Paraflavitalea devenefica: one gene and its partner. The protein of the gene in region 1 interacts with the protein of each later gene in a pairwise test. Links are inferred from orthologs where the notes say so. Each region holds a gene or a part of one and is shown in the gene's direction. Other genes may lie near its edges.

The links.
Region 2: the proteins of HB364_RS25725 (region 1) and ung interact in binary tests that used the Escherichia coli proteins (3 or more experiments, as listed by UniProt). The link is inferred for Paraflavitalea devenefica from one-to-one orthologs.

Annotation. Positions count from the first base shown.
Region 1 is NZ_JAARML010000005.1:219,530-231,998, reverse strand. The notes cover bases 4,289-7,149. They hold HB364_RS25725 (nucleoside-diphosphate kinase), read left to right. Parts: upstream 4,289-5,441; coding sequence 5,442-5,858; downstream 5,859-7,149. Other genes in these bases: HB364_RS25720 (TraB/GumN family protein), read right to left, coding at 6,008-6,961; HB364_RS25730 (DHH family phosphoesterase), read right to left, coding at 4,289-5,223. Outside these bases: HB364_RS25745 (hypothetical protein), read right to left, coding at 1-1,591; HB364_RS25740 (hypothetical protein), read right to left, coding at 1,956-2,690; HB364_RS25735 (FKBP-type peptidyl-prolyl cis-trans isomerase), read right to left, coding at 3,176-4,150; more of HB364_RS25730, read right to left, coding at 4,213-4,288; HB364_RS25715 (DUF3857 domain-containing protein), read left to right, coding at 7,259-9,193; HB364_RS25710 (DUF3857 domain-containing protein), read left to right, coding at 9,199-11,154; HB364_RS25705 (DUF3857 domain-containing transglutaminase family protein), read left to right, coding at 11,159-12,469. UniProt on the Escherichia coli protein: Major role in the synthesis of nucleoside triphosphates other than ATP. The ATP gamma phosphate is transferred to the NDP beta phosphate via a ping-pong mechanism, using a phosphorylated active-site intermediate.
Region 2 is NZ_JAARML010000006.1:213,472-230,244, forward strand. Bases 5,386-8,206 are described here. They hold ung (uracil-DNA glycosylase), read left to right. Parts: upstream 5,386-6,370; coding sequence 6,371-7,042; downstream 7,043-8,206. Other genes in these bases: HB364_RS28390 (TlpA family protein disulfide reductase), read left to right, coding at 5,386-6,229; HB364_RS28400 (lysophospholipid acyltransferase family protein), read left to right, coding at 7,253-8,002; HB364_RS28405 (putative LPS assembly protein LptD), read right to left, coding at 8,184-8,206. Outside these bases: HB364_RS28375 (MutS-related protein), read left to right, coding at 1-1,361; HB364_RS28380 (hypothetical protein), read left to right, coding at 1,443-2,564; HB364_RS28385 (T9SS type A sorting domain-containing protein), read left to right, coding at 2,603-4,135; more of HB364_RS28390, read left to right, coding at 4,286-5,385; more of HB364_RS28405, read right to left, coding at 8,207-10,820; HB364_RS28410 (N-acetylmuramoyl-L-alanine amidase family protein), read left to right, coding at 10,939-11,874; HB364_RS28415 (N-acetylmuramoyl-L-alanine amidase family protein), read left to right, coding at 11,958-12,881; HB364_RS28420 (MlaD family protein), read left to right, coding at 13,043-14,038; HB364_RS28425 (OstA-like protein), read left to right, coding at 14,040-15,725; HB364_RS28430 (hypothetical protein), read left to right, coding at 15,801-16,271; HB364_RS28435 (DeoR/GlpR family DNA-binding transcription regulator), read left to right, coding at 16,576-16,773. UniProt on the Escherichia coli protein: Excises uracil residues from the DNA which can arise as a result of misincorporation of dUMP residues by DNA polymerase or due to deamination of cytosine.

The DNA of each region.
Region 1 (12,469 bases):
TAGGGAAAGTATCGAAATGTATAAGCTTGCCGCCATGAAATTTCAGTTTATCGAAATTGATTGTACCATATTGTTCTTTCAGATATTGCTCCTGCTCTTCCACGGTGTAAAACTGATACATTTTAAACCGGGCATATCCTCCAAAATAATTATGCTCTGCAAGAAATCTTATCGCCAATTCCATAAATCGGTCCTGGTTCCTGCCATAAGTTTGGTACAAGGTGTTATGCTTTATTTTTAGTTTTAGCTCCTCTGTGCGCCGATTGTACATTTCTCCTCCGGCATCTACAATTCTATCAATTTTTGCATTTACTTTTCTAATATTGCTTTGTATTTTTTCTTTTTTTGAATCCTGACTTGTTTTTAATAACTTATCTTTCAATTTTTCCAGCTCATTATCATAGTTTTTCACTTCGTCATGCACAAAAATCTCATATTCGTATAGTATAATTTCTTCGTCTGTCAATCCGCAATTGCGAATGTTTCCTTCTCCCCAAAGCATTTCGTTAGCATATAAGTAAAATTTTCCCTCATTCTTAAAATCAGGGTATAACCTTTCTAATTCAAGTTTTCGAATTTGCCTTTTTAATTCTTCGCATACGGCATTATTTTCATTTTCAAGTTCTTTATTCCATGCAAGCGGATACCTTGAAAGATATTGTATAATATCCCTGAATTTTACCAGGTGGTTTTCATTACTGTCAATATCCTGTCCTTTGAATTTTTTGGCAAAAAGCCTGAATACCTCCAGTTTACTCTCATCCTGCACATTTCCATTTTTCTTGAACCCTTTTAGTTTTGGTATTAACAAATTGGCTTCATTCTTATACAGGAACATGGTCAGCATAAACAAGCAGGCTTCATAACTCAGGTACTTCCCCGCAGGTATTGTAATAAGCGTATGCCTGTGATTTCCAGATCTACCTTCGCCATCTTTATTCAATATCCAGGGTAAGTCTTTTTTCAAATCCTTAAACAATATCCATTCAATCAGGGCGGCCTTGGTTTTAAACTGGTCAATAAAATCCTTGTGCTTTTGCTGTTCCTGCTTTAACTTATTATAGGGGTTCGTATAAATAGTCTGGTAAAATATATTTCGAACAAAATCTATGAGCGCAGATTCATCTGATGGAGAAATAACATCTTCCAATATCTTGTTTTTCTCTTCGTCTGTAAGAATAATATTTTTGTTCTCCGCATTCTGCACTTTAAGTTTGTAGCATGATTGTATAAGCGCCAATTCAAAACTTTCTTTTAGGAAATCAACAACGCGTTTATCAATATTGCTGACTTTTATTTTTTCAAAATCATGCAGGCAATGTGCATTAAGATTTCTAAGGTCATCGATTAACTGCAATAAATAATCTGTCGTATTTTCTGTGAAATTAAACTTGTTGCTCTGTAAAGCAGGAAATGCTGTTGGCAATTCCATTTGAGCATCTTCATCCAGTTGGCACTTGAAAATAGCTTTGGTATTTATTTGCCTGAATGCATGGCCAATAGCAAAATAATGTAGCCTGTTTTGCTTGTTCACCTTGTGCCCGCCTTTTGTTTGGTAATTAATTTTTGCTTTTTCTGCAATGGAGCCCATATATCCTTTGTTACTGAAAATAGCATGAAAGCTTTGGCAAATAAGTTGATGATGAACTTCGGACATAGTATAGAGGGGCATAAAATGTTTTAGGAGTAAATTTAATAATAATTATTTTTTGAACAAGACAACTAAAGGGACAGCTTCGCCCCATCAGTCACAACCTTGTAATCAATCAAACCCTCTTAAATTCTACAAAAACAAATGTTATAACGGAATCGTTCATTGATCCGAAAGCACAAAAAATTATTGAAACATCCGAAGGTGTTTATACCTGTTTTATGGGCAAAACTTACAGGAACGATTCGGGGAACCTCCCAACCCTGCCGGAAAATAGTTTCTTCAAGATGAATGAAATCACCCCCTAAGCATGTCCAACCGGCAAAACATTCGAAGCATCTTCAGCAGGAGGTTCACTACGCACCTTTACAATAGCCATCCCTTTATGTTGCGGTAAATCATAAATATATCCTTTCCGGCTGGCAGCTACATGCATAAACAAAACCCAGGGAGCATCTGTTGCGGGCATGGGTAATTGAAAATGCAGCGGCGTCAATTCCTGCTTGAACAGGATCACTGGCGTACGGGCTGTTGCTTTGCAAACAGTGTCTGCATTGAAATCAGGATACACCGCTGTAACACCCAACTGGTAGCCATCCAGGTAAAGTTTTCGGTCCCACTTAGGATGTTGAAGCAGGGTTACTGTAACATCCAGTGTATTGGCTGCACTAATAGTATCAATTTCAAACTGCCTATGCAGCAAACTGTCCAGTTTGTGTGTTTTGCTACACTCCAGCTTAAGCAGTCCTTTAAAACTAAAGCGCTTATCTTCTTTCAGTTGCTTCCGGAAAACAGACAACAGGTCGGTCCAAAAGCCGCCATCTTTGTGCTCATCACGCACGGCATCAAAAATTAGTTTGGCAGGCCTGTTACTGTTCTGCAGCCGTTCACCGCTTTGAACCAATCCATCGTTAATAGTAACAGGCTTATAAGTACCCCGCGCGGCCCGGGCATGTTCTCCATATCGTTTGCTGTTGACAATAGTAACCCCCATAAGGGTTCCCTGGATCTTAATAAGGGAGGGTCTTAATTTGGCCATAAGGCTTGGATTTTGTAAATTGTTATAGAGTATGGTTTATATGATTAAATATACATATAATATATTAGTCCCATCCGATTGCGGTGAAAAAAGACCATCCCTTCCCGCATCATTATAACAACCTCTCAACGGCCTTCCGGCGACGTTTCAGCGACCTTACAGCGACCTTATAGCGATATGCATCCGTACTTCCTTCGAAGTGAAGCCTCTATACAGCCGTGGATCCTCCCACGCTTGCATAAGCAACCTCAACTCTTTTAGTTTTTTATTGACATTCAATGTTTTATAATTTACCTTGCCTGCATGCCCACCGCCGAGGTTCATGTCCCTACGAACCTGGGCGGAATAAAAGTAGCAAAGCCCGGAAAAGAGAAAGTAAGTTTTCCGGGACGGATAATCAATTGAACACCATGATAATAGATTATGAGCCCATTAAAAAAGGCAGCCCTTACAGACTGCCTTTCAATAATTTATGCATCCACTGTTTAGTGATTGGTGTGCGGTTCGCCTGCAGGGGGTGCACCAGGGCCGGGCGCAGCAGGAGCAGCGGGGGCATCTGTTACATCCACGATTTCCACATCAAACATCAGGCTTGCATGGGGTTTGCCGCCGGGGCCGGGCCTGTCGCCATAAGCCTCAAAGAAAGGAATGTATAAAGTTCCTTTACCGCCCTTCTTAAAGAAAGCCAGTCCTTCATCCCATCCCCTGATCACAGAGCCAGTACCCAGTACCAGTCCATCGTACGTATTGCTTTCAAACTCTTTACCGGTAGGGAACAGTTTACCAACGTACTTAACAGAAAGCTTTTTACCGGAATCAGCCTGAACGCCGTTACCCGGGTCCTTGATCTGTACATACGTACCGTTGGCTGTTTTTTGGTAGCTGATCTTATTCTTAGCCAGGTAGTCTTCAATTTCCTTTACGGCAAGGGGTCTCAGTTTAATGCCTTCTTCAGCCAGCTTTTGTTGTTCTGCCTGCTGACGGGTCTGCTCTTTCATACCTTCCGCTGTCTGGTCTTTCTGGGCCAGGCTGTCAGCAGTGAACACATCCAGTATTTTAAAGGTGATATAGATCTTATCCTTCTTGTGGATATAGGGAGGTAAACCACCGGGGTTCTTTTTAAACAGGGTATCGGCCAGCATTACCACTACAGCGCTATCGCCTTTGCGCAGGAGGGGGAATATTTCTGCAGGGTGGTACATGGGTCCGATGCTGTCAACCGGCGCATATTGGGGCATTTTGCCATAAGTTTCTCCCAGCAAAGTGTCTTTGCTACCACTTTTTATGCGCTGTGAAACGTGAAACTTCATGACCTGCCCTCTTTGTACGGTTTTTCCTTTGCCGTCAGATATTACTTTGTATAACAGGCCGCTGCGTGTTTTCTTAAAGCCACCGCCTGAACATGCTGCCATTAATAGCATGACTGCCAGGCTACCAAGAAGAATCGTTGTTCTTTTCATTTGAGTTAATTGTTTTTTATAGGTCACCTGCCACTTCACCAGCGGCAATTATATAGTGTTCATTAATCCTGTAATTGTAATGCGCTTTTTTTCATGGCTTCGAGGAAGTCCTGCACAGTTTGGTCCAGGGAAGCGCTGCTGCGTCCGCCGGATGCATTATAGTGCCCTCCCCCCTCAAAATAATTACGCGCGAAAGTATTCACATCAAAATCGCCCTTGCTGCGGAAACTCCATTTGCGTTCCTCATCCCGGTCAATGACCAGGGCCGCCAGTTTGATGCCCTGGATGCTGAGCGGGTAATTGACCAGTCCGTCAGAATCGCCGGTCTTGACTTCATAACGCAGCAGGTCTTTCTTGGAGATCGCGATCAGGGCCGTATTGTACTCATAATATATTTCCATGCGGTGCAGGAGTACATGACCGATAAACCGTAAACGGTTTTCCAGGAAGTTATCATAAATGTTTTCGTGTACCTGGGTATGGTTCAGCCCACGCCCTTTCAGGTCCGATACCATGGCATGCACGTGGGCGCTGGCCGCCGGGAAACGGAAAGAACCTGTATCGGCCATTACACCGGCATAGAGGCATTCTGCGATGTCTGTATTGATCTTATCGCCATGGCCGGAGCCGGTAATAAAATCGTACACCATTTCACAGGTAGAGCTTTTGGCCGTATCGCTGATGCCATAGGCAAAGCTGGCTACCTCAGGCTGCTGGTGATGATCAATCAAAATACGGGTACAAGACAAGGACCTTATTTTGGGGGCCATGTTCTTGGTACGCTGTAATACATTGAAATCCAGGCAAAAGAGCCATTCTGCCTGGTCCAGGATACCTTCTGCCTTCTCCCGGTACAGTTCAAAATCCACTACGGTATCACAGCCCGGCATCCAGTTGAGCCACCTGGCCCAGTTGGTGGGTGAGATCACCGTTACCCGGTGTCCGAACTGTTGCAGGAAATGGTAGAGTCCCAGGGCTGATCCCATGGCATCGGCGTCGGGCTTTTGATGCATGGTAATCACCACGGTACGCGGCGTATGAAGTAAAGGATATAATTCCTGGATAGGTTGCATAAAATGGTGGCAAAGTTGCGGAAATAAAGTCCAACGGCCAACTGTTTCGGGTTTAAAGTTTTGAGTTTTGAGTTTCGGGTTTGGGGTTTCGGGTTGCTGCCGCATTTTTTAGCTTCAGGTATACTGGTTACTGATTGGTAAAGCAAAAGAACCCGGAACCCCAAACACCAAACCCGAAACGTTTCTCTATATTTGCGGCCAAAATTGAGTAAAACTATATGAGTAACCGCACGTTTACGATGATTAAGCCCGATGCAATGAAAAATGGTCATGCCGGAGCTATCCTGGACAAGATCACGAAAGAAGGTTTCCGCATCGTAGCCTTAAAGCAAACTAAGCTGAGTGCTGAAAAAGCCGGCGAATTCTATGCCGTACACAAGGAGCGCCCTTTTTATGGCGAACTGGTCACTTTTATGAGCAGTGGCGTTATCATTGCCGCTATCCTTGAAAAGGAAAATGCGGTGGCTGCTTTCCGCAAACTGATCGGTGCTACCAATCCTGCCCAGGCAGATGAAGGTACCATCCGTAAATTATATGCTACTTCTGTAGGTGAAAACGCTGTTCACGGTAGTGACAGTGATGAGAATGCCGCTATTGAAGGCAGCTTCTTTTTCAGCGGACTGGAGCAGTTTTAAGAAGTAAATGGTAAATAGCTAGTGGCAAGTGGGCTTTTGCGGGTATATCCCTGGCCACTTACCGCTAGCTATTTTGTTTTTTATTATGCTTAATTGTTTGCTGATAACTTCCTCCACTCGCTACTCGCCATTCACCACTTGCCTTTTTATCAGTTCTTCAACGGCGTCAACTTATACCCTTTCTTCTTCAGCAGATTGATCACACCCTGCTCACCGGTCAGGTGACCGGCCCCCACAGCAAATAAGGCAGAACGGGGTCCCATGATATCGGGCATGGCAGTTACCCAGCGGCGGTTACGGCCATATAGCAACAGATCCATATATTTTTCCAGGCCCGGATCGCTTTTGCTTACCAGGGAATCCATGCGTTTCAGGTCCTGCTTGCGGTATACATCCACCATTTCGAGGGTTACCTTCTTATAGCTGTCAATACTGTCAATATAGGATACCAGGTCTTTGGCCTGTTTGTCGTAGGGAATGCTATCAAACAGTCCGGCCTGGAACTCCGGTGTTTCCAGCCCTTTGATCTCCTTCTCATACTGCTGGCTTTCCTTCATGATCTGCTGTTCCATGCCATTTTTCTGTCCGTCCTCGCAGGTCATTACCTGCTCTCCGATGAGGCTGGAAACGAAATAAGGCTTAAAACGGCTCATAAAAGAGAGGGGCATGGGTGTTTTATGGGTTTTGAAATAGTTCTCCACACGCGCATACTCTTCCGGGGTCAGCAGGTCCGACAGCTTTTTTCCATCATTCATGCGCAGGTATTTCAGGGCGCTCATCATTTCTGCCAGGTCGTCCATGTCCAGCTCAAAATAGATCACCTGCACATCTTTGATCGCTTTTTTAAGGTTAGGGCTCAGCGTGGCATCCTTATCGCACAAAATATGCATGGTGCCAAACAGGTAGGAAGGCTGCTGCAATCCATTGCCTGAAATTTCCCACAACAGGGTATTCTGCCCCGTTGGCTTAACAGGGCTCTTAGCCTTTGCAGCAGCGGGTTTGGCGCCCATTGTTTTAACCGGCGCAGGCTTTTTCGTCTGGGAATACCCTAAACCGGCCATTGCTACCCAGCAGATCACCATAACAGATGTTTTCACGAACATGATCAAGTGCTATTTTTAATATTTATTAAGATTTTTTTTCGTTAATTGCTGTCGAATAAACCCCTTAGTATGCAACCCTTCCAAAACCAAAGGTATTTCGTACCTTATTCATGCTGCCTGTCCATTCCCAACCAACCACCTCCATTGGCAAAACTAACCAGCCATATTCATATATGCCAATATTTAAATAATTATTCCTGTTAAAGGTTCCTGAATAATAGCGGGACAATTCCTGCGTTATATGCCAGACTATAGATCCGGCAGAGCCTCCCAGGTTCAAAAAACTAAACCCCAAATATGAGAAAAACGCTTGCCCTGATTGCCGTAATAGGGCTTTCCTTGCCGGTTTTTGCCCAACGGGACAAAGACATTCCTGCATTTGGTACTGTTGAGAAGGCAGATCTCCAGTTAAAAGAATGCGATTTTGACAAAGATGCCGAAGCCATGGTGCTGTTCGATGCCGCAGAAGCCTATTGTGACAATATGGGATCCATCGAATTGGTACGCCATATACGGATCAAGATCTTCAAGGATAAGGGGCTAAAAACCGCCGATATACACATTCCATATCATAGTTACCGCAACGATGAAAACATCAAGGGCCTTACTGCCCAGACGTATAACCTGGATGCAGCCGGCAATATCATTACCACGAAGGTGGAGAAAAAGCTGATCTACGAAAAGCCGATTGATAAAAGGTTTTCTGAACAGGTATTTACTTTCCCCGAAGCAAAGGCAGGCAGTATCATTGAATACAAATATACTCATACCAATATTGGCCTCACCAATTGGTATTTCCAGAAATCAATCCCGGTGAAGTACAGCCGGTACCGGGCAGACTTTCCCGAAGAAGTGGAATTTGTTTCCACGCCTATGTGCGTGCTGCCGGTACAACAGAAATCTGAGAACAAGAGCCGGCGGAACATCAAGGTCCTCACCATGTCGAACATCCCGGCCTTGCGGGACGAACCCTATATCACCTGTGAGGACGATTACCTGCAGCGGATCGAAACAAGACTGATCGCCGTTAATCCTCCCGGCGCACCCCGGCGCAGCTTTGTGCGTACCTGGCCACAGATCATCCGGGGATTGATGGAAGATGAAGACTTTGGCATACAACTGAAAAGGGAAATACCCCGCACTGTCGACCTGGACGAAGCCCTTAAAAAGCAGACAGATCCTTACCAGAAAATGGTCACTATCCACAACTACGTGCGGAAGAACATGGAGTGGAACGGGTATGGCAATATCTGGGCGCTGAATGGAGTAAAGAGCGCCTGGAAGGATAAGAAGGGTACCAATGGCGAGATCAACCTCATCCTGGTGAACCTGCTCAAAGATGCCGGCCTGAAAGCATCGCCCCTGCTGGTAAGCACCAGGAGCAACGGGCGGGTAAATACAGGCGTAGCCCACTGGCAGCAGTTCAACAAAGTGCTGGCCTATGTAACGATTGGCGAGAACAATTATATCCTGGATGCCACGGAAAAATACACCCCTTCCCACCTGATCCCCTATGAAGTCATGTATTCAGAAGGGCTGGTGATCGAAAAAATAGATACCTGGGAATGGGGATGGCGTGTATTGTGGGATGAAAAACCACACTTCAAAAAAACGGTGGTGGTAAGGGCCGATGTGGATGAGCAGGGACTTATGAAAGGCGAGACCAGCGTTACAGCCTACGATTATTCCCGCGTTACCTGTATGCCCATACTGAAAAAAGGGAAAGATAAGTTCATAGAAGAATACTTCACTTCCACCGGCTCCGGTATCAAAATAGATTCCCTGCGCATTGAGAATGAAGATATTGACAGCCTGCCCCTGATACAGAACGCATCGTTCAGCCAGCCGGTGAACAGCTCAGGCGATTATAAATACTTTTCCGTTAACTTGTTTACCGGCCTGGAAAAAAATCCTTTTGTGGCAGACAACCGGTTTTCCGATGTTTTCTTTGGCACCAACCAGAATTACCAGGTAGTAGCCAATATCACGATACCGGAGACCTATGAGTTTGAGGCCCTGCCCAAAAGTATACGGATGATCATGCCGGATACCAGCATTTCCATTACCCGCCGGATCAATGCGGAAAAGAACACGCTGGCGGTGCGTATTTCGCTGGAATTTAAAAAACCTTTTTATACAGCAGAAGAATACCCGGATTTTAAGGAATTTTATAAGCAGTTATTCGCCTTGCTGAATGAGCAATACGCGATCCGTAAAAAAGCTAAATCCTGACGTACATGAATGCAACACGCGGTATGATGAACCGGCTATGTCGACATGCAGCATTGATGATCCTGCCGTTATTAGGTTGTATAACAGTATGGGCACAACCGGAATTTGAAACCTGGGCGCAGTTGACGAATGAAGAGCGGGCCATGAAGGTATGCGCCTTCGACAAGGAAGCCGATGCCATTGTACTGATTGACGAAGCCGTATCGGATTATGATGATGACCGTCACCTGATCACCTATCGTCATATCCGTATCAAAATACTGAAAGAGAAAGGGCTTGAATATGCCAATGTGGCTATCCCCTATTATGTACGGAATGATTTTGAATCGATTGACGATATTGAAGCACTGGCCTTCAACTTTGATGCATCCGGCAATCATACCATCCAGCACCTGGAGAGGAAGGCTATTTTTACGGAGTCCAGCAATGAACTGGTTCACCGGAAGAAATTCACTTTTCCTGGCGTTAAACCAGGCAGCATCATAGAATACAAATACCGCAGTACGATGAAGCACTACGGTGGCCTGGATGACTGGCAATTCCAGCAGGAACTGCCGGTAGTGCTAAGCAAGTATACCTTGACCGTTCCACCCAATACGGAGTTTGCCTACATGGTATATAAAAGCGATCAACTGGAAATGAAAGTAGACAAAAAGCCCAGTGAAGGCAAAACGATCTTTGAAATGCGCGACATTGCCGGTCTGCGTGATGAACCCTATATGGATGCCCGGAAAGATTACCTGCAACGGGTAACTTTCCAATTAGCGGCCTTCAACAACAGTGGATTTGGCCGGCAAAAGTATATGACCTCCTGGGATGAGGTAACGCGTGAGCTGAATACAGCTTCTTATTTCGGTGCCCAGATCGGCAAAAACATCAGCGGCACGGAAGAGTTTACCACGCAAATGAAAGCCTTGCCTTCTCCCGTGGAAAAAATGAAGCGGGTATATAATTATACACGTAATTATATGAACTGGAACGGCTATAATGGTTACAGCACTATGGAAGGCGTGAAAACAGCCTGGAGCAAGAAAACCGGCAATATCACTGATGTGAACCTCATTTTACTGAACCTGCTCACGGAAAGCGGGCTGGAAGCTTATCCCATGCTGGTGAGTGAACGACGCCATGGAAAGGTGTTGACCCAATATCCTTTTGTAGACCAGTTCAATGCCACCTATGTGGTAGTGATAATCGGAGATAAAAAATACTTCCTGGATGCTACCGACCAGTTTGGGCAACCGGAAATGGTCCCCTTCCCTATCCTGAATACCACTGCCTTTATTGTACACCGGAAGAAAGGCGGCATTATCAATATCACCGATGAAACGCTTCAATACCGGGAGAACCTGACCGTATCCCTGAAGATCGGCGCCGGGAATGTGATAACCGGCGATGTATATGTTAACAGCACGCATTATGCCCGCACCGACCGGTTACGTTCCTGGAAACGCGGCCGTGAACGGTACCTGAGTGGCTTTCACAAACCGGGCTCTTCTGTTACCGTTGACAGTATTGATGTAAAAAATGTGGAGCAGGATTCCCTGCCCCTGGCCCAGCACCTGCAGTTTAAGGGACCGGCCACTGTGACCGGCGACTATATTTTTGTACCGGTGAACCTGTTCTCCGGTTATGAGTCTAACCCCTTTATTGCCACCAACCGCTTCAGCGATGTCAATTTCGGTTTCCGGCAGCATGTCAACTTCAGCACCTATATTGATATACCGGAAGGATATGCACCGGATGAGTTGCCTAAATCACTCCAGTTGGTGAATGCCGATAAAACGGTGATCTTTATACGGGAGATCTTTCATGATGCCAATACCAATAAAATACTGGCCCGTATACGGATCGAATTTAAAAAGAGCCTGTATAGTGTGGATGAATATGGCGAGCTGAAAGAGTTTTATAAAAAGATGTTCGATCTGTTGAACGAACAGATCGTATTCAAGAAAAAGTAAGGTTATGAAAAAGATACTGTTGTTGACTGCCCCTGTATTATGGTCGCTTCTTTTGCAGGCACAGGTACCCTCCCTGGATGTAACAGCCATACCTGAGCCGGTTAAAAAGAATGCCAATATCGTGAAGCGTTATGAGAATACTTTTTTTGAGATCACGGATATCGACAGGGGCTATTTAAAAAAGCACGAAATATACACCATCCTGAATGCAGACGGTGAATACAAATTATTTTTCTCAGAGCAATATGATAATAAGTTCTTCTTCCTGGAAAGTGTAGAGATCAAAGTATATGATGCGGCGGGCAAGCAGATCAACAAGTATAAGAAGAAAGACCTGATGACCTATGGCGGCAGCGATGACCTTATCAATGACGACAAGAGGGCCTATATAAAGATTCCCGCACCTTCCTATCCAATTACCATCGAGACCGAAGTGGAGAAGAAATATAAAGGCTCCCTCTTCATGCCTGCATACAGCATCATTGTACCGGATGAAGGCGTACAGCAATCCTCCTTTACCGTTAAGGTACCCAAGAGCCTGGACCTCCGCTATAAAGAGCAGGAGATCAAATTGCCTCCTAAAGTAACGGAAGACGATAAGTACAAGATCTATGTATGGTCGGTCAACAATTTGCCGGCTATTCAAACAGAGCCGGGCGCTGTGAGCCCCACGGACCGGTATCCCCTCATCCTTCTGGCAGCCAACCGGTTCAAGATGGATGATTACGAAGGCGACATGAGCACCTGGAAGAACCTCGGCTTATGGTACAACGAGCTACACAAAGGCGTCGATGTACTTCCCGAAGACCGCAAGGCATTCCTTAAAAGCCTGGTAAAAGATGCAAAAGATGACCGTGAAAAAGCACGCATCATTTATGACTACCTGCAAAAGAATTTTCGGTACGTCAGCATACAGTTGGGTATTGGCGGATGGAAATCATTGCCCGCTACTTTTACCGACCAGAAGAAATATGGTGATTGCAAGGGCTTGACCAACTACATGCATGCAGCGCTTAAAGCTGTAGGGGTCAGGAGCCACCGGGCGCTCATCAATTCGCAATACGACATGGCGCCTGTGGATCCGAATTTCCCTATGGCCAGGTTCAACCACGTGATCCTGTGTGTGCCTCAGCCTAAGGACACTATCTGGCTGGAATGTACCAACAAGGTAATCGATTTTGGTATGCTGGGCTCCAGTACAGAGAACAGGAATGCGCTGTTGATCACCGAAGAGGGGGGCGTATTGGTACCTACGCCGAAAAGTGTTGCTACTGCCAATAAATTTGATGTACTGACTACGATCGTTATTCAGCCT
Region 2 (16,773 bases), on another replicon or contig:
CCCAGGCGCTGGCAGGCCTGCTGCAACAGTCCTTATTAAAGAAAGAGACCATTGAACAACAGCAGGAGGCGGTACGAACGCTGGGCCCACAAAAAGAGCTGCGCCAGCTCATCACCGCTCATGGCCTGCTGCATGAAGAAAAGGAAGGCAACCTGCATGACGTAGCTTCCTGGCTGCGTTGGCCGCCCATCCTGCATGGTAAAAAAGGGCCCAATACGATGCGCCTCCTGGTGCCCGCCTTTAACATCGGCAGTATTGTCTTTTACCTGTTCACCGATAACTACCTGCCCCTGCTGGCCGGCTACTTCATCGGTTGGTGCGTTATTGGCGCCTTTGCCAAACAAATTAACCGCCAGCACGCCATGCTGGGCAAAAAACAATCCATCCTCGACCAGTATGCCGCTATACTGAGGTTATTCAATGGAGTAGATAAAGGATCATCCACGCTGTTACAACGGGAACAGGCTACTGCCGCAGAAGCACATCGCGCTATTAAAAAACTGTCCCGCCTGTCAGGCCTCTTTGATCAGCGTATCAACATGCTGGTATTACTATTCCTGAACGGCTTTTTCCTCTACGACCTGCAATGCATGTGGTCGCTGGAAAACTGGAAGGCTACCAACAAAGACCGTTTTGATAAATGGATAGCTTGTGTAGGCGCTATTGAAGTCCTTAATTCACTGGCCACCTTTGCCTTTAACAACCCGGCTTATCACTGGCCTTCCGTCAATACTGCGGGGCTTTCTGTTAGCGGCAAAGGTCTCGCCCATCCTTTAATACCAGCGAAGGAATGCGTGGCCAATGATTTCACCATGGGTGCACAGGAGCAACTGGTATTGGTAACCGGCTCCAACATGAGTGGGAAAACCACCTTTTTAAGAACAGTAGGCGTTAACCTCCTGCTGGCGCAATGCGGCGCCCCGGTTTGCGCCGGAAGCTTTGCCTTCACTCCCCTAAACATCTTGTCCTCCATACGGGTAAGCGACTCTCTGCAGGAGCATACCTCCTACTTCATGGCAGAACTCAAACGCCTTAAGCACATCGTACGCCATGTGCAGGAACAGGGATCGCCTGCCCTGGTGCTCATTGATGAAATATTGCGCGGCACCAACTCGGAAGACAAAACCCATGGCTCGGAAATGTTCATCAAAAAACTCCTGCAGTACAACTGCCTGACCATGTTCGCCACCCACGATCTTTCCCTCAGCAAGCTGGAAGCAGAACTGCCCGGCAGGCTCAGCAACTATTGCTTTGAAAGCATCATCCGTGATGGCGAGCTCATCTTTGACTATACCCTGCAACGCGGCGTAGCCAAAAACAGGAACGCCTCCTTCCTCATGCAAAAAATGGAAATTATTTAACATACAAAATCCCGTCGTTCACATACAACGCCCCCATCCCGCCCTGGCCGCACCTTACTTTAGCAGCCACAAACAACTATTATGAGATCAAGCATCATAGCCTGCCTGTTAATGGCATGGCAGGCAGGCGCCTATGCCCAGGTAGGTATCGGCACCACCAACCCCAACCCCAGCGCCGCTGTGGATATTGCATCAACAGATAAAGGATTGTTAATCCCCCAAATGACAGCAGCCCAGCGTACAACGATTACCAATCCTGCTACCGGGCTGCTGGTCATTCAAACGGATGGAACAGCCGGCTTCTATTACAATGCCGGCCCCCCCGCTGCGCCCAACTGGCTCAACCTGAGTACCTATACACTGCAGCAAAACATCAATACCAATGGAAAATACATTTCGGGCGATGGCGGCGATGCAGGTCTGCAGGCTTCACCAGGTGGGATGTTGGTGGGTACCGGCCCTTACACGGGCGTCAATACAAACAGGACATTCAACCCCGGCTCCTACCTCATCTGGGCGCCGCATAAAGGGGCTTTCCGGGCCGGTCAAATGACCAGCCCACTATGGAACGATGTGAATGTTGGCCGCTGGTCGGTAGCTATGGGACACAACGCACAGGCCACCGGCGATGCATCGATAGCCCTGGGATTTCATGCAAGGGCCGCAGCCAACTACTCAGTGGCCATAGGTTCCAATGTAAATACCAATGGACATGCCGGCTCTTTTATCTTAGGCGATGCCCACATCTACGGTCCCTTTTGGAATACCGCCCCCAACCAGATGCTCATGCGCTTTGCCGGCGGATATCGTTTACATGCAGGCCCCAATACGACGGCAGCCCTGAGCATCGATGGCTCCGGCCGGGTAGGTATTGGTAAAGATAACCCAACGGAACAGTTGGATGTAGCAGGCAACATCACCTATTCAGGCACCCTCAACATGGGCGTGCAAACCGTTTATTTTGATTACTCTGTAGGCGGCAACACCAGGGCCACCATTCCCTGTGCCTGCCCCTCAGGTACAAGACTCATCGGCGGCGGAGGGGGTCACCGGGATTCGAACAGTGCTGCGCGGGATATCACCGTTAATTACAGCGCCCCCAGTACCGCGAACCCCAATACAACCTGGCGTGTGATTGTTACCAACTCATCCGGCAGCTCCAGAGCTATCCGCGTATATGCCATCTGCGCCAGAGTACAATAGTCGTCAGCCTTTCCCATCATCAGCCATCAACTTATATCATGAAGCAATATATCTTATTCAGTAACCTGGTGATTATTTCCTTGTCCCTGCAAGCACAGGAGGCGCTCTACATAAAAAGTGGAACTGCTATTACCATACAGCATGGTGCAGTAGTCTCCGTGAAAGGGAACCTAACCCTGGAAAATGGCAGCACACTCACCAACCAGGGCGCTATCTACATTGGTAATACAGCACCGGGAACAGGCCACCTGACCGACCTTTCCGCAACAGGTGGCACCTACGGTACCGGCCGGTTCATCTTCAATGGTACCGGCAATCAAACCATCAGCACGCCGTATACCTTTTCACGGCTCGAAGTCAATGGCGGCAGCCTGGAACTTCAAAGCAATATCAGCGCGCAGAAATGGTACCTGCAAAAAGGTTACGTCACTACCGGATCCTTTACAGCCATTGCCACCGATCCTTCGGCGCTGGCCGTGGAAGCCGATCCCGCCAATCCCAACTTCAGCCAGGGCTGGATCAATGGTACCCTACGCAGGTACATCACGCCCGCTGTTGTCAGCAGCTACCAATTCCCGGTAGGCAGCACTACCCGGTCCAACATAGCCGTGCTGAATAACCTCAACACGGATCCGCTCACCGGCCTCACCTACCTAGATATATCCCAGGCGCCCAAACCCGGCACCGATGCCGGTTTAATAATTACAGAAGCCGGCACGCACTATGTGTCGGTAGCGCCTGAGGGTGTATGGTACATCAGCAGCGATGCGGCGCCCGCTGGTGGCAAATATGATCTGTCTTTATACTTCAATGGCTTCGCTGGTCTTACCGATAACCTGTTTGGCATATTACAACGTCCCGCAGCCAGTACAAATGGGGCCGACTGGGTACGCCCGGCCGCCGCATTAGCCACCCTGAACACGCCCGGCCGCACAGTAGCCGGCGGCTTTGCATCCCGCCATGGCCTGGCCTCCTTCGGGCAGTTTGGCATTGGCCTTACCGCCAGCGCCCTGCCGGTAACCCTGGCCGGCTTCAGGGCCTTCCGCCTCAATACAGCAGTTGTTCAGCTCGACTGGGAAACCGCTACCGAACAAAACAACAAAGGCTTCGATGTGGAAAGAAGATGGCAAACCGAAACCAGCTTCAAAGCCGTAGGCTTTGTACCTTCCGGGGCGCCGGGTGGCGCCAGCAACCAATTGCTGCGCTACCACTATACCGACCCCAATAACTACAAGGGCATCTCCTACTACCGGTTAAAACAAATTGACCTGGACAACAGAAGCGTTCATACGCTCATCAGGGCAGTAAAAGGTACCGGGGAAAATGGCGTTACCGTCGTGCTCTGGCCCAATCCCAACAAAGGGCAGTTCAGCATCCGCATAGATGGCAATACCCAACGGCTGCCGGCTTACATTACCGATCTCAATGGACGGACCATACAGCAGGTATTTATTACAGAGAACACCCCTGTCAATGTAAATGGACTTACCGCAGGCACCTACATCATCAGCATTCCCGACGCCTTCGGCCCCGGTGAAGCTTTCCGGGAAAAAGTGTTAGTGGTAAGATAAAATTGTCTTAAAAAACGATTAGAGAATGATGTTAGTACGGGTTTTACCCCCTGAAAGCTGTAATTTCAGGGAGTTTGTTTTCTCCGCAGTGTCTCCCGAAGGGGACGCTGCGGGATTTGTATTTATTACCTAACATCAACTCCCCGTTTTATGAGAACCTTATTCATGCTATTGGTTACAGCCTGCCTGTTCACCAATAACCTGTTGGCCCAGTCACCTGTTACTTTCACACCGGAAAAGCCGAAGCCCGGCGAAAAGATCAGTTTCACCTACGATCCGGCTACTACCGTACTGGCAGGTACCGTTGATATGGAAGCCTATGCCTACCTCATGGAAGGTAATCTCCCGGTAGTACAGCAAATAAAACTTACCAGGAACGGCGCTGCCTACCAGGGGCAGATCACTACTACAGATACTACCCTCGCACTCTTCCTCACGTTTGTGAAAGGCGATACCTGGGATAATAATAAAGATAAAGGCTATTACACTTACCTGTATGCGTCGGATGATAATCCGCTGCCAGGCGCACGCAAAGCCATTGGTCAGAATGCAGTGTATTACGGGGGACTGTGGAGATTGGAAGCCGATGTTACTACCAGCTTCAACCTGGTAAGAGAAGATTTTGCACTCCATCCCGCACTCAGGGGAAAATATACCTTCGACTATTTCAATGTACTGATGCAGTCCAAAATTGAAAGCGATAAAACACAGCTTATAGCAGCGCTGGAAAAAACACTATCCAATCCGGGTGCCAACGAAAGTGACCTGCAAACAGCTAAAGATTTTTATACCCGCTTAAAAGATAAAGACAATACAGTACGGGCCGATTCATTGATAAAGGCCCGCTTCCCGCAAGGTAGCTGGGTGAAGAATGAAAAGTTCAATTCGCTTTCCACCATTAAAGAAACGGCTACAAGAGAAGAAGTATACAATAAATTGCTGGCTTCCTATCCACCTGCAACGAAGGCAGACTCAGCCCGTTTCACCAACCTGGCCTACCAATTGGCCCTCGCTTACGTAAAAGAAAAGAACTATGACAAGGTAAAACAATATGCAGCCCTGGTTACAAACAAGAACACAAGGGCCAACCTGTATAATTCAGTGGCATGGGGCCTGTCGGGTGAAAGTGTATACGCCCGGCCCGTAGATGCCAAAACAGGTAAAGAATTTTCGGCCATGAGCTTGCAACTGGTGCAGGAAGAAATGAATACTGGCGTGGGCAAACCAATCTATTATACCAGCCAACAATGGAAGGAGCTGCAACAACGTACCTACAACATGTTTGCAGATACCTATGCCTTGTTATTATACCACCTTAAAGATTATAAAGGAGCCTATACCTACCAGGAAAAAGCGGTAGCAGGTAATAAACGGAGTGATGTATCTATGAACGAGGCATTTGCCGTATACACGGAAAAAGTAAAAGGTCCCAAAGCAGCACTCCGGGAACTGGAAGGTTTTGTAAAGGCCGGCAAAGCTTCCGCTAAAATGAAAGAACAATTCAAAAAACTATACCTGGCAGATAGCAAAACAGAAAACCAGTGGGTAGCTTATATAGAAGAACTGGAAAAAGATGTCAAAGCAAAGGAACGTGCCAAACTGGCCAAAGAAATGTTGAACGACCCCGCTCCTGCCTTTGCACTGAAAGACCTGAGCGGCAAGGATATTTCACTGGCCGCATTGAAAGGGAAAATAGTGATCGTGGATTTCTGGGCCACCTGGTGCGGTCCCTGTCTGGCTTCCTTCCCGGGTATGAAGATGGCTGTGGAAAAATATAAAAACGACCCGGATGTAAAATTCGTATTCATTGATACCCGTGAGTCTGGCGACCGGGAAAAGATCAAAAAGGACGTAACTGCCCTGATAGAAAAGAACGCTTATCCTTTCCACGTATTAATGGATTATGACAGCAAAGTGATAGAGGACTATAAAGTACAGGGCATCCCTACCAAATTTATCATTGATAAAAACAGCATCGTTCGTTTCAAAAAAGTAGGTTTTGGCGGCACCGCCGAAGGTGTAGTGGATGAGATCACCAACATGATTGAACTGGCCAAAACAGGCAGCAACACCGATACCAAAAAAGGTTTCTGATCAATTATATGCAGGCTCTGCGAGGCTTGCAGCCTCGCAGCCCTATTCCAGGGCCTCCGGCCCTATCCAGGCAAACGCCCACTCACCACTCACCATTCACTACTCACCACTTTTCCCTACATTTGACGCCAAAAATCCGGTATGGAGGTTAAAATAGATGAAAGCTGGAAAAAGGCATTGAAAGACGAATTCAGCAAGGACTACTTTGGAGAGATCGTTGGCTTCCTGCGCATGGAGAAAGCCGCCGGCAAAACCATCTATCCGCCCGGTGGTCTCATCTTCAACGCTTTTAACCTTACGCCTTTTGACAAAGTAAAAGTGGTGCTGCTGGGACAGGATCCCTATCACGGGCAGGGGCAGGCACACGGCCTTTGCTTCTCCGTACAGGACGGTATCAAACCGCCGCCTTCCCTCGTCAACATCTACAAAGAGATCAACAAGGATATAGGATTGCCCATTCCCAATCATGGCAACCTTACCAAATGGGCGCAGCAAGGGGTCATGATGCTGAACGCTTCCCTTACTGTACGCAAAGGAGAACCTATGAGTCACGCCCGTATTGGCTGGGCCGATTTCACCAATGCAGTCATCCGTAAAATATCCGACCAGAAACAGGGCGTCGTATTCCTGCTCTGGGGCAAATTCGCACAGGAGAAACAAGTGCTCATTGATGAAACCAAACACCGGATCTTAAAAGCAGCCCACCCCTCGCCGTATTCAGCAGATGCAGGCTTCTTCGGCTGCCGGCACTTCTCCCAAGCCAATGAGTACCTCATGAAGGAAGGCCTCGACCCGATCGACTGGTCGTTGTAACGAAAGCTGATCTATATTACGTTGTCATTTCGAACCCTACAAGGGTGAAACATTACATTCTTTTTGTCATTTCGAACCCGCCATGCGTCCCTGCCATATCAGCAAGCAAAACGGGCGAGAAATCTGCTATCGAAGCAAAAGGTTATCGAAGCAAACGCCCATTCCCCACTCACCACTTCCCACTTGCCATTTTCCGTATCTTGCCGCCTTATGAAGTTCATCAAAGAAATATTGGGCCGCCTCTTCGCCGTTTGGGCCATCATCGTATTCATCATCACCCTCCTGGTATTCCTGATACCTTTCCTCCTGTTTGTTTATCCTTTAACCGATCCTGCAAAAACACACCGGTTTAATATAGCCTCCAAAATATGGATGGGCATTTACCTGCCCCTTATAGGCTGCCCCCTGAGGGTACGCGGAAGAGAACATTTTGCGCCTGGACAGAATTACATCGTAGTATGTAACCACAACTCCCTGATGGACGTACCCATCTCCACACCCTTTATCCCCGGCGGCAACAAGACCATTGCCAAAATTGAAATGGCCAAAATACCATTGTTCGGCATGATCTATAAAACCGGGAGCGTGCTGGTAGACAGGAAGAGCGACAAAAGCCGCAAGGAAAGCTTTCCGGCCATGAAGAAAGTGCTGGGTATGGGACTGCACATGTGTCTCTATCCCGAAGGCACCCGCAATAAAACCGATCAGCCGTTAAAATCATTTCATGATGGCGCCTTCCGCCTGGCCATTGACACCCGCAAAGCCATCATTCCCGGCATCATCTTTAATACCCGTAAAGTACTGCCTGCCAGCAAACCTTTTTACCTCATGCCCCACCTGCTTAAAATAGATTTTCTGCCGCCCATCCCCGTAGAGCCTCAGGATACCGTGGAGACCTTAAAAAACAAGGCGCATACAATTATGGCGGCCTACTATCAGGAGCATTCAAAAAATAAGTGAACTCAGCACTTGAGTGAAGGTTTCGCGTTCCGGGTTTTGTGTTTCGGGTTCTTTCAGTGTAACAGAGTGATTAACTTCAACATTCATGTACTTTACAGTAGTATTATTACGTTGTTTCAAATAATGAAGTATCCCAAAGCGCGGCAGCAACCCGAAACTCCAAACGCGAAACCCGAAACCATTACTGCCCATAAAAATACCGCGTCCTGTTAATCCGCAGGTCGCGCAAAATACCACTCTTGGGATTGATCGTGATATTGAAAGTGCGGATAAGCCCCACAGGCGTAACATTGATGGACAACTGCCAGCAGTGCAATTCGCGTGAAATGAACATCGAGAGGGTTTGTATAGAGGAAGATTTGAAATCGTAATACGTATTCATACCCACCTTCCATTTGGGCGTAAGGTTGAAATCGCCATTCAGGCTCAGGTTGGCATTCGTTTGGGTTTCCCAGCCAGAATAATCAGCTTTAAAATTACGGGTGAAATTGAAAGAGAACGACGTATTCAATGACCAGGGAATATTGAAATCGGCAAATTCTGCCGCATTCCGCTGCACATAAGCAAGCTGCTCCATTTGCTCCTCCGGCGTCATGGGGGGCAGGTTCTGGTTTTCAAACTGGTCCTCTTTTTCAGCCGCTTTCTTATCATCCTTGGGCTTGCTCTGGAAAGAAGTAGAGATCGCTATATTACCGCTGGTAATACGTCCCAGCGAAAGCCCACCGCCTTTCCAGGCATACTCATTAATCCGGTCACCCCGCGCATTTACCTTATAAGGGTCCAGGTTGGCGCCGGCGGTAATATTGATCTTCTCAAACAAAGTACTCCGGAAATACAGGCTGATATTGGACAGCTTAAAAGAATCGGCCAGGAAATTATAACCACCGTTAAAACCGAAACCATCTATCAGGCGTATCTTTTTAATCCCACCATCAGCCGTATCTTTTTTGGAACGCACTTTGGCCTCCAGGTTATTGTCAATACCAAAGCTGATACCGCCAAACTCCCCTTCGCCAAAAGGCCCGAAAATAGTGCCTTCATAATAAGAGAACCGGTATTTCGTACTATCAGCACTAATCATTGTGGTATAATAATCCTTTTTGGCCATATCAGGCTTATAGCTGATCGAAAAAGTAGGCCGTACTACGTGGCGGATAGCCCTGAGCGCACTGTTCTTACCAAAATTCTCAAACTTGCCGAAGAGAGCTGTACTGATGCCCAAACTAAAAGAGATATCCTGCGAGGTAAAAAAGCCCTTTTGGATCAATGTATCTACATCCTGACCTGCTGAATCCCAATAACGGGTAAACTTCCGGGAATACCATTTCTGCTGGTAGCTGATACCGGGCGATACCTGGAAAGGCCCCAGGGAAGGCAGGGAAAGCTGAATAGGGATATTGTGCTGCGCGCCCCATTGCATCGTATCAACAAGTTTGCTGAGACTGAAGTCCTTCTCATAAATACTGATCTGGTTGGCCACGTTGGTATTTAATCCTATCCCCAGCTTTTCATACCATTTTGATTCACCGACCGGTTCTTTAGGCGCCAGCGGATAAAAAGTGTTCACGGTAAATGCCACATTGGGCAGGTTCATATTGATCAGCGTCGTCGTATTATTCTGGCTGTGGTTGGCGCTGGCAGTCAGGTTAAACATCGTGCCCCATGTTTTCGAATACGTAATAGAAGAGTTCAGGTTATTCTGGTAATTACGCATGGGGTTATTCGTCACATACTGGTTGAATTTGGACGAACCGGCATTCACGTTGGCGCTGAAGGACTGGCCTGGCCTGGCGCGGCTGTCAACCGTATGGCTCCAGGCTATATTAAACGTTTGGGCGGTTGTAAACTCCTGTTTGGCATCATCACTCAATAGCCGGGTACTTTGGTACGACAGGTTCAGCGTACCATTATAACGATAGCGCTTGCGGTAAGTAGGTGTTACAAAAGCCGCCCAGCCGCCATAAGAATAAATATTCGTGCGCAGCGTCACATCAAAATAATCATTCAATACCTGGTAATAACCCAACCCTTCCAGGCCCAGGCCAAACTGGTCGCTGGCAGTAAACTGCGGCGGAAGCAGGCCCGAATGCCTGCCCTGCGAAAGCGGGAAAAATCCAAAAGGCAGGTAGATAGGCACGGGTACGCCTTCAAACTCCGGGTGTATAGGTCCCGTTACAGCCAGTTTCTGACTCACCATCTTCATCCTGGGCGTGCGGAAAGCAAAGTGGGGCGTATCGAGATTACAGGTAGTAATAAGACCCCGGGCAGCAAAATATTCAGTGGGTGATACCTTCTTGATCTTTCCTCCCTGTACAAACATCTCCCCTTGCGCCGTGATCGTAGACTGGGTGATCCCCTTCTGCGTCTTTGTATTAAAACGCATAAAATCAGCATCCATCTTCGTATCATTCTGGATCATCCGGGGCCGGCCGATAATATTTCCCGCCGAATCGCGCCGGAAAGTGGCCACTACCTCATTCTTCTGGTTGTCCATTTCAATACTGTCGGCCGTAAGGTCCATATCCTTATACTTCACATTGCCCTTACTATACAGGATGATCTTTTTAGTGGGCACTTCCAGTACAATAGAGTCGGAAGCAGAATAATGCACCGGGGCGTCCAGCGAATCCTTCGACATCTTCACATCGAAAGTATCCCGCTGAACAATGGAGGAATCACGTACAGCAGGAACCGTATCTGTCTTGGGTTTCGTTGTATCCTGGAAAGCCGTTAAGGAATTCCCAAAACTGGTATTGGATGAATAATTACCCAGCACATTCATCGTTAATAACAACAATGAAAGCAGTAATACCGGCAAGGGAAGTTCTTTTAGGCTATTTTTGCGTCCGTTAATCATATGCAGTGGTGGGCAAAAATAGTTATTAATGCATTAAGATTATGTGAAGATTGGCAGGCCCATAAAATCATAACAAAATATGTTTAAAAGAATTACAGGCATTATAGTTTTTGCTGTTTCGAGTTGCTTACTCATCGCGTTCACTGGCAAAAAACCCGCTCCACACAAGCAAAAACCTGTATTGGGCACCATCATCATAGACCCCGGCCATGGTGGTATGGACCCCGGCACACTGGGGGCTTACTCCCGGGAATCCCGCGTGGCCCTGGCCGTCTCCCTCAAACTGGGCAAAGCGATCAAAGCAGCATTTCCCGATAGCAAAGTCCTCTTCACCCGCACTACCGATATTTTGTCCGGTAATGTAAGAACGCTGAAAGAGTCCTACTATTACAGGTCCGACTTCGCCAACCAGTCCAACGGCGATCTCTTCATCAGCATACATTGCAATATGGTGGGTAAAAAAGCGGGGGGCTGGTATGAGAAAAAGATCGTGTCGTACAAAAATGTAACCACCGGCAAAGGAAAAAAGAAAAAAACAAAGAAGGTCCCTGTCTATAAATCTTATTACGTAAAAAATACCCATAAAGGAACAGAGACCTATATCTGGGCAGCCGACCGCGTAGGCTTCAAAGGGGAAGCCATCAACCAGCGGCAGGAAGAAAGCGGTGAAAAGAACGACAGCTCCCTCAACTTCGACATGAGTTCACCGGAAGCCCGCATCAGGGCGCAGTTATATGAAAAGAAATACTTCAGCAAAAGCCTTCTGCTGGCCAACTTTGTAGAAGAAGCCTTTGAAAAAGGAGGCCGTAAAAGCTATGGCGTCAAGCAGCGCAATGAAGAAGGCATCTGGGTGTTACAGGCCACGGGAATGCCCAGTATACTCGTAGAGACCGGTTTCCTTTCCAATACAGAAGAAGAAAAATACCTCAACAGTGAAAAAGGACAGAACGAAGTAGTTGCCGCCATCATCACCGCCCTGAAAAAGTACAAAACCGCCCTCGAAGCCACCAAATAGCTAATATTAACGTATTAATAAGCATCTACATCCGTTATTTTTGCATCTTTCCTCGTAGCTTAAATTAGAAGCCGGATTGTAATATGATAAAAAAAGTCACCTGTTATCTGCTGATCGCTACAGTGTTTACGGTACTGACGTCTTTCTATACGAAACCCGTAGGAGCAACACAGAAACCTGTGATCAGGACCATTATTATAGATGCAGGCCATGGCGGCTCCGACAATGGCGCCCGGGGCGATTACTCTTTTGAAAAAGACATCTGCCTCGACGTAGCCCTGAAACTGGGCAAAAAACTGGAGCAGGAATTCCCGGATATCAAAGTCCTCTATACCCGCACCAAAGATGAATATCCTTCTATCAAGGCAAGGGCCGACTTTGCCAATGCCAACAAGGGCGACCTGTTTGTATCCATTCACGTAAATGCAGGCCCGCCAATAAAGCACTCCAAATTTGCCGGGTATAAAACACAAACCTACTATACCGGTAAAGGTAAAAGCCGTAAAAAACGCACCCGCCGCGTGCCCAGGTACAACATATACTATACCGAAAACCCTTCCAATGGCACCGAAACCTATATCTGGGCGGCCGACCGTACAGACGCAAAAGGAGAGTTTATAACCGACCGCCTCTCCGAAGAAGTCAACGACTCCACCGAATATGCGCCCGATATCAATGACCCGGAATTCAAGGCCAAATCATTGCTGTGGACCAAACGCTTTTTCGACAAAAGCCTGATGCTTGCCACCATGGTAGAAGAAGAATTTGTGAGTGGCGGCCGGGTAAGCCGGGGCGTAAAACAACGGAATGAAAAAGGCATCTGGGTGCTGCAGGCCACTGCCATGCCCAGTATACTGGTGGAAACCGGGTTCATCACCCATCGCCCCGATGAAGACTACCTGAACAGCAATAAAGGCCAGGAGGAAATAGCCAGCCACGTAATGGCCGCCATCAAACGCTATAAAGCGGCTACTGAAGGCACTCCTGCCCCAAAACAGGGGTTTTAAAGGGCCCGGAAGCAGGGAACCTGGCTTTTTCTGTGGTAGAGTTTGTATTTTTCAGACTTCATACTTCATACTTCAGACCTCGTAATTCCTTATTTTTGTTGATAATATACTTTTTTAAGGTCGGCCTTGAAAAGTATCATTTCACACCAAACAGCCCGTAAATGAAAATTTCGAATGAAACCAAGGTAGGCGCACTGACTGCTATAGCTATTGTAATACTGATTTTGGGCTTTAACTTTCTGAAAGGAAGAAATCTTGCCGACCGGAGTGATAAAATATATGCCGAATTCCCCAGCGTAGAAGGCTTGCAGGTTTCCAACCCGGTATTTATAAAAGGGCTCCAGGTAGGGAAAGTCTATGCCATGAAGGAAAAAGACGAAAACCTTTCCGGTGTCATTGTTACCATCAGCCTGAACAAAAGAGTTAACATTCCCAAAAACTCTTTGGCTACCATTGGCAGTGAACTACTGGGTACCAGCTCTGTTAAGATCAACATGGGCAACAGCCCCACCTACATACAGGATGGTGATACCCTTTCCACCATGAAAACCCTGGGCCTGGCCGATAAACTGCAAAGCAGCCTCGACCCTACCCTGGCCAAGGTCAACAAAACCCTGGAATCCCTTGACCTCGTTTTGCATAACCTGAACAGTACACTGGACCCCAATACCAAAAACAACCTGCAGTCCATCATTGCCAACCTCACCAACTCCTCCAAATCACTGGAAAAATTACTCGATGCACAGACCGGTATGCTGGCCAAAACACTGGCCAATACAGAATCTGTTACCGGCAACCTGGCAAAGAACAATGACAAGATCAATGCAACGGTTGATAACCTGGAAAAAGCAACCGGCAAACTGGCCAATGCAAAATTTGATGAAGCGGTAGCCAGCCTTCAGAGCACCATGGCCAAACTGGAAGCCACAGTTGATAAAGTGAACAGCAACCAAAGCTCACTGGGCGCACTGTTAAATGATCGCAAATTGTACGACCAGCTATTACAAACCAATCGTAGTTTGACTACCTTGCTCGACGACCTGCGGATGCATCCAAAACGCTATGTAAACATCTCTGTATTTGGAAAGAAAGACAAAAAAGGTCCGCTCATGTCACCTATATATGATTCTACTTCTACGAAACAAGGAAACCAGTAAGATGTTAAGGGTTATCGGTTTGCTCGTATTACTGGCATTTGTGTGCTCAGGCATTACTGCACAGGTAACACCTGTAACGCCGACTCCTGCACAGGATACAGGCAGCAAAAGAATGGTAGAGATCATCCATGCCGATGTTATACGGACAGAAATAAAAGATTCTGTCACAGAACTGAAAACGCTGGCGGGTAAAGTACACCTGGTCCAGGGCAAAACACACTTCTTCTGCGACAGTGCCATCATCAACAGTTACACCAAAATAGTAGAGGCCTTTGGCCATATCCATATCAACGATGCCGACAGTGTGCATACCTACAGTGATTACCTCATCTACTACTCGAACACCAAAATGGCAACGCTGAAAAAGAATGCCAAACTTACTGACGGTAAAACGACGCTGCTAACGGATGAGCTGCACTATGACGTCAACCAGAAAATAGGCGAATACTTTAATGGCGGGCGGGTACTTAACAACAAATCTGTACTTACCAGCAAGGAAGCCACCTATTACGGCGAACTGAAAGACGTTTACTTCAAGAAAGATGTAGTACTCACCGATCCCCAGTACCTCCTCAAATCAGATTCACTGCTCTACAATACCACCACTGAAATTGCCACTTTTATTACACAGACCTACATTGAAGACAGTGCGAAAAGAAAGATCACTACGAAGGAAGGATATTATGACCTGAAGAAGGGCAGTGCCACCCTGGGCAAGCGCCCCATCATTGAAGACACCAAGGCAAGAACAAAAACGATTGCCGATATTGTGGAAACGGACGACTCCACCGGCATTACCACACTCATCGGGCGGGCAGTGCATATAGACAGTGCGCAGGGAGTTTCTTTGCTGGCCAACTTTATACGGACCAACAAAAAGGAAGAAACGCTTTTTGCTACCCAGCATCCGCTCATGATCATCAAGCAGGACAATGATTCTATTTATGTAACAGCCGACACCCTCTTCTCCGGCAGGTTAAGTAAACTGAAAGCGTTGCAGGATTCCCTCGCCAGTAAAGACTCGCTTGCAGGCAAGGATACGCTCCTCACCAGGAGTCAAACCGATACCATCAGGAGAGCTGTCACCATCAATATCCAGGACAAGAACAAGAACGATAGTGCCGACCGTTACTTCCAGGGTTATCACCACGTACGTATCTATTCCGATTCCCTGCAGGCAGTGGCCGATAGTATGTTCTATTCAGGCGCCGACTCCATATTCAAGCTGTTCACAGATCCCGTTGCCTGGGCCAATGACAGCCAGATCACCGGCGATACTATGTACCTCTATACAAAGAACAAGAAGCCGGAAAGGCTCTTTGTATTTGAAAATGGCTTTGCGATTAACAAAGCCGGCAAGGACATGTTTAACCAGCTCAGGGGCAACCGGCTGAACGGTTACTTTGTTGATGGCAATATTGATTACATGCGCGCCAAAGGCAATGCGGAAAGTGTGTTCTATGCAATGGATGAAGACAGCGCGCTGGTAGGCATCAACAAAGCATCGGGAGACATCATAGACCTGCGTTTTGTGAACAAAGAGCTCAACAAAGTAGTCATCATCAGCGATCCCAAGGGAACCATGTTTCCCGCCAAACAGGCCACCGAACAGGATAAAGTACTCCGCAGCTTCAAATGGCTGGAAGCCCGCAGACCCAAGACAAAGTTTGAACTATTCGGAAACTAATTACAACAACTTTAACACCCCCTCTTTAATACTCCGGCACCATTTTTCGTTCATAACTATCAAACCGGACGGAATATGAAACGCCTCACGTTGTTCTTTACAGTAACAGCTTTGCTTATTGTTATCAGTCAGCAATCATCAGCACAGGCTGCACCGGATTACAGGCTGGGACTGGGCATACGGCTCAGTAACTCCACGCCAACACTCAACAACTCTTTTAGTGGCAAATACTTCATTACAGACCGCAGTGCCGTAGAAGGTCTCGTATCATTCGGCAGCCGCTTTGGCTTGGGCGCCCTGCTGGAGATACACCAGCCCTTTGCTTCAGCGCCTGGACTACGCTGGTTCTATGGTGCAGGCGCCTATGTAGGCTGGCAGGATAGTGAAACCTACCTGGGCCCTACTGGTATATTGGGCCTCGATTATAAATTTGCCAATGCGCCCATCAACCTGTCACTCGATTGGAAACCGGAACTGGACATCATACCCGATATCAACTTCGTTCCGGATGCCTTTGCACTCACGGTACGCTTCACCTTGAAATAACAGCTCGTAGCCACGCTGCGAAGCTTGTACTTGCTCTGCGAGGGCTTGCAGCCTCGCAGCCCTATTCCGTTGCCTTTGGCAACACTTTCTTCAAACCGCACAACTGTTCTCTGTGGCATCAGCAGCCACCTTCCACCTAATCCTCAAAATCCGTTAATCCCAGTTCAGACATCTACGCAATCGTTTGCCCCATGCAGGAATATGCACATTCATGCAGGAATTAAAGCCTTTTAATAACTTTTCTATCCACTTTATGTCAATTTATGCAACAATCTGCCTAATTTGAGGGCATTAACCAGGCTATATGCTTAAAAAAGAACGACAAGCTTACATACTCCGGCAAGTAAACCTGCATAATAAAGTATTGTCTTCCACCCTGAGCTCAGAGATCCATGTATCGGAAGATACCATTCGCAGAGACCTGCATGAACTGGCAGAAGACGGTAGGATCATCAAAGTACATGGCGGCGCCCTCTCCCACTCTTTTCATGATGTGTACAAC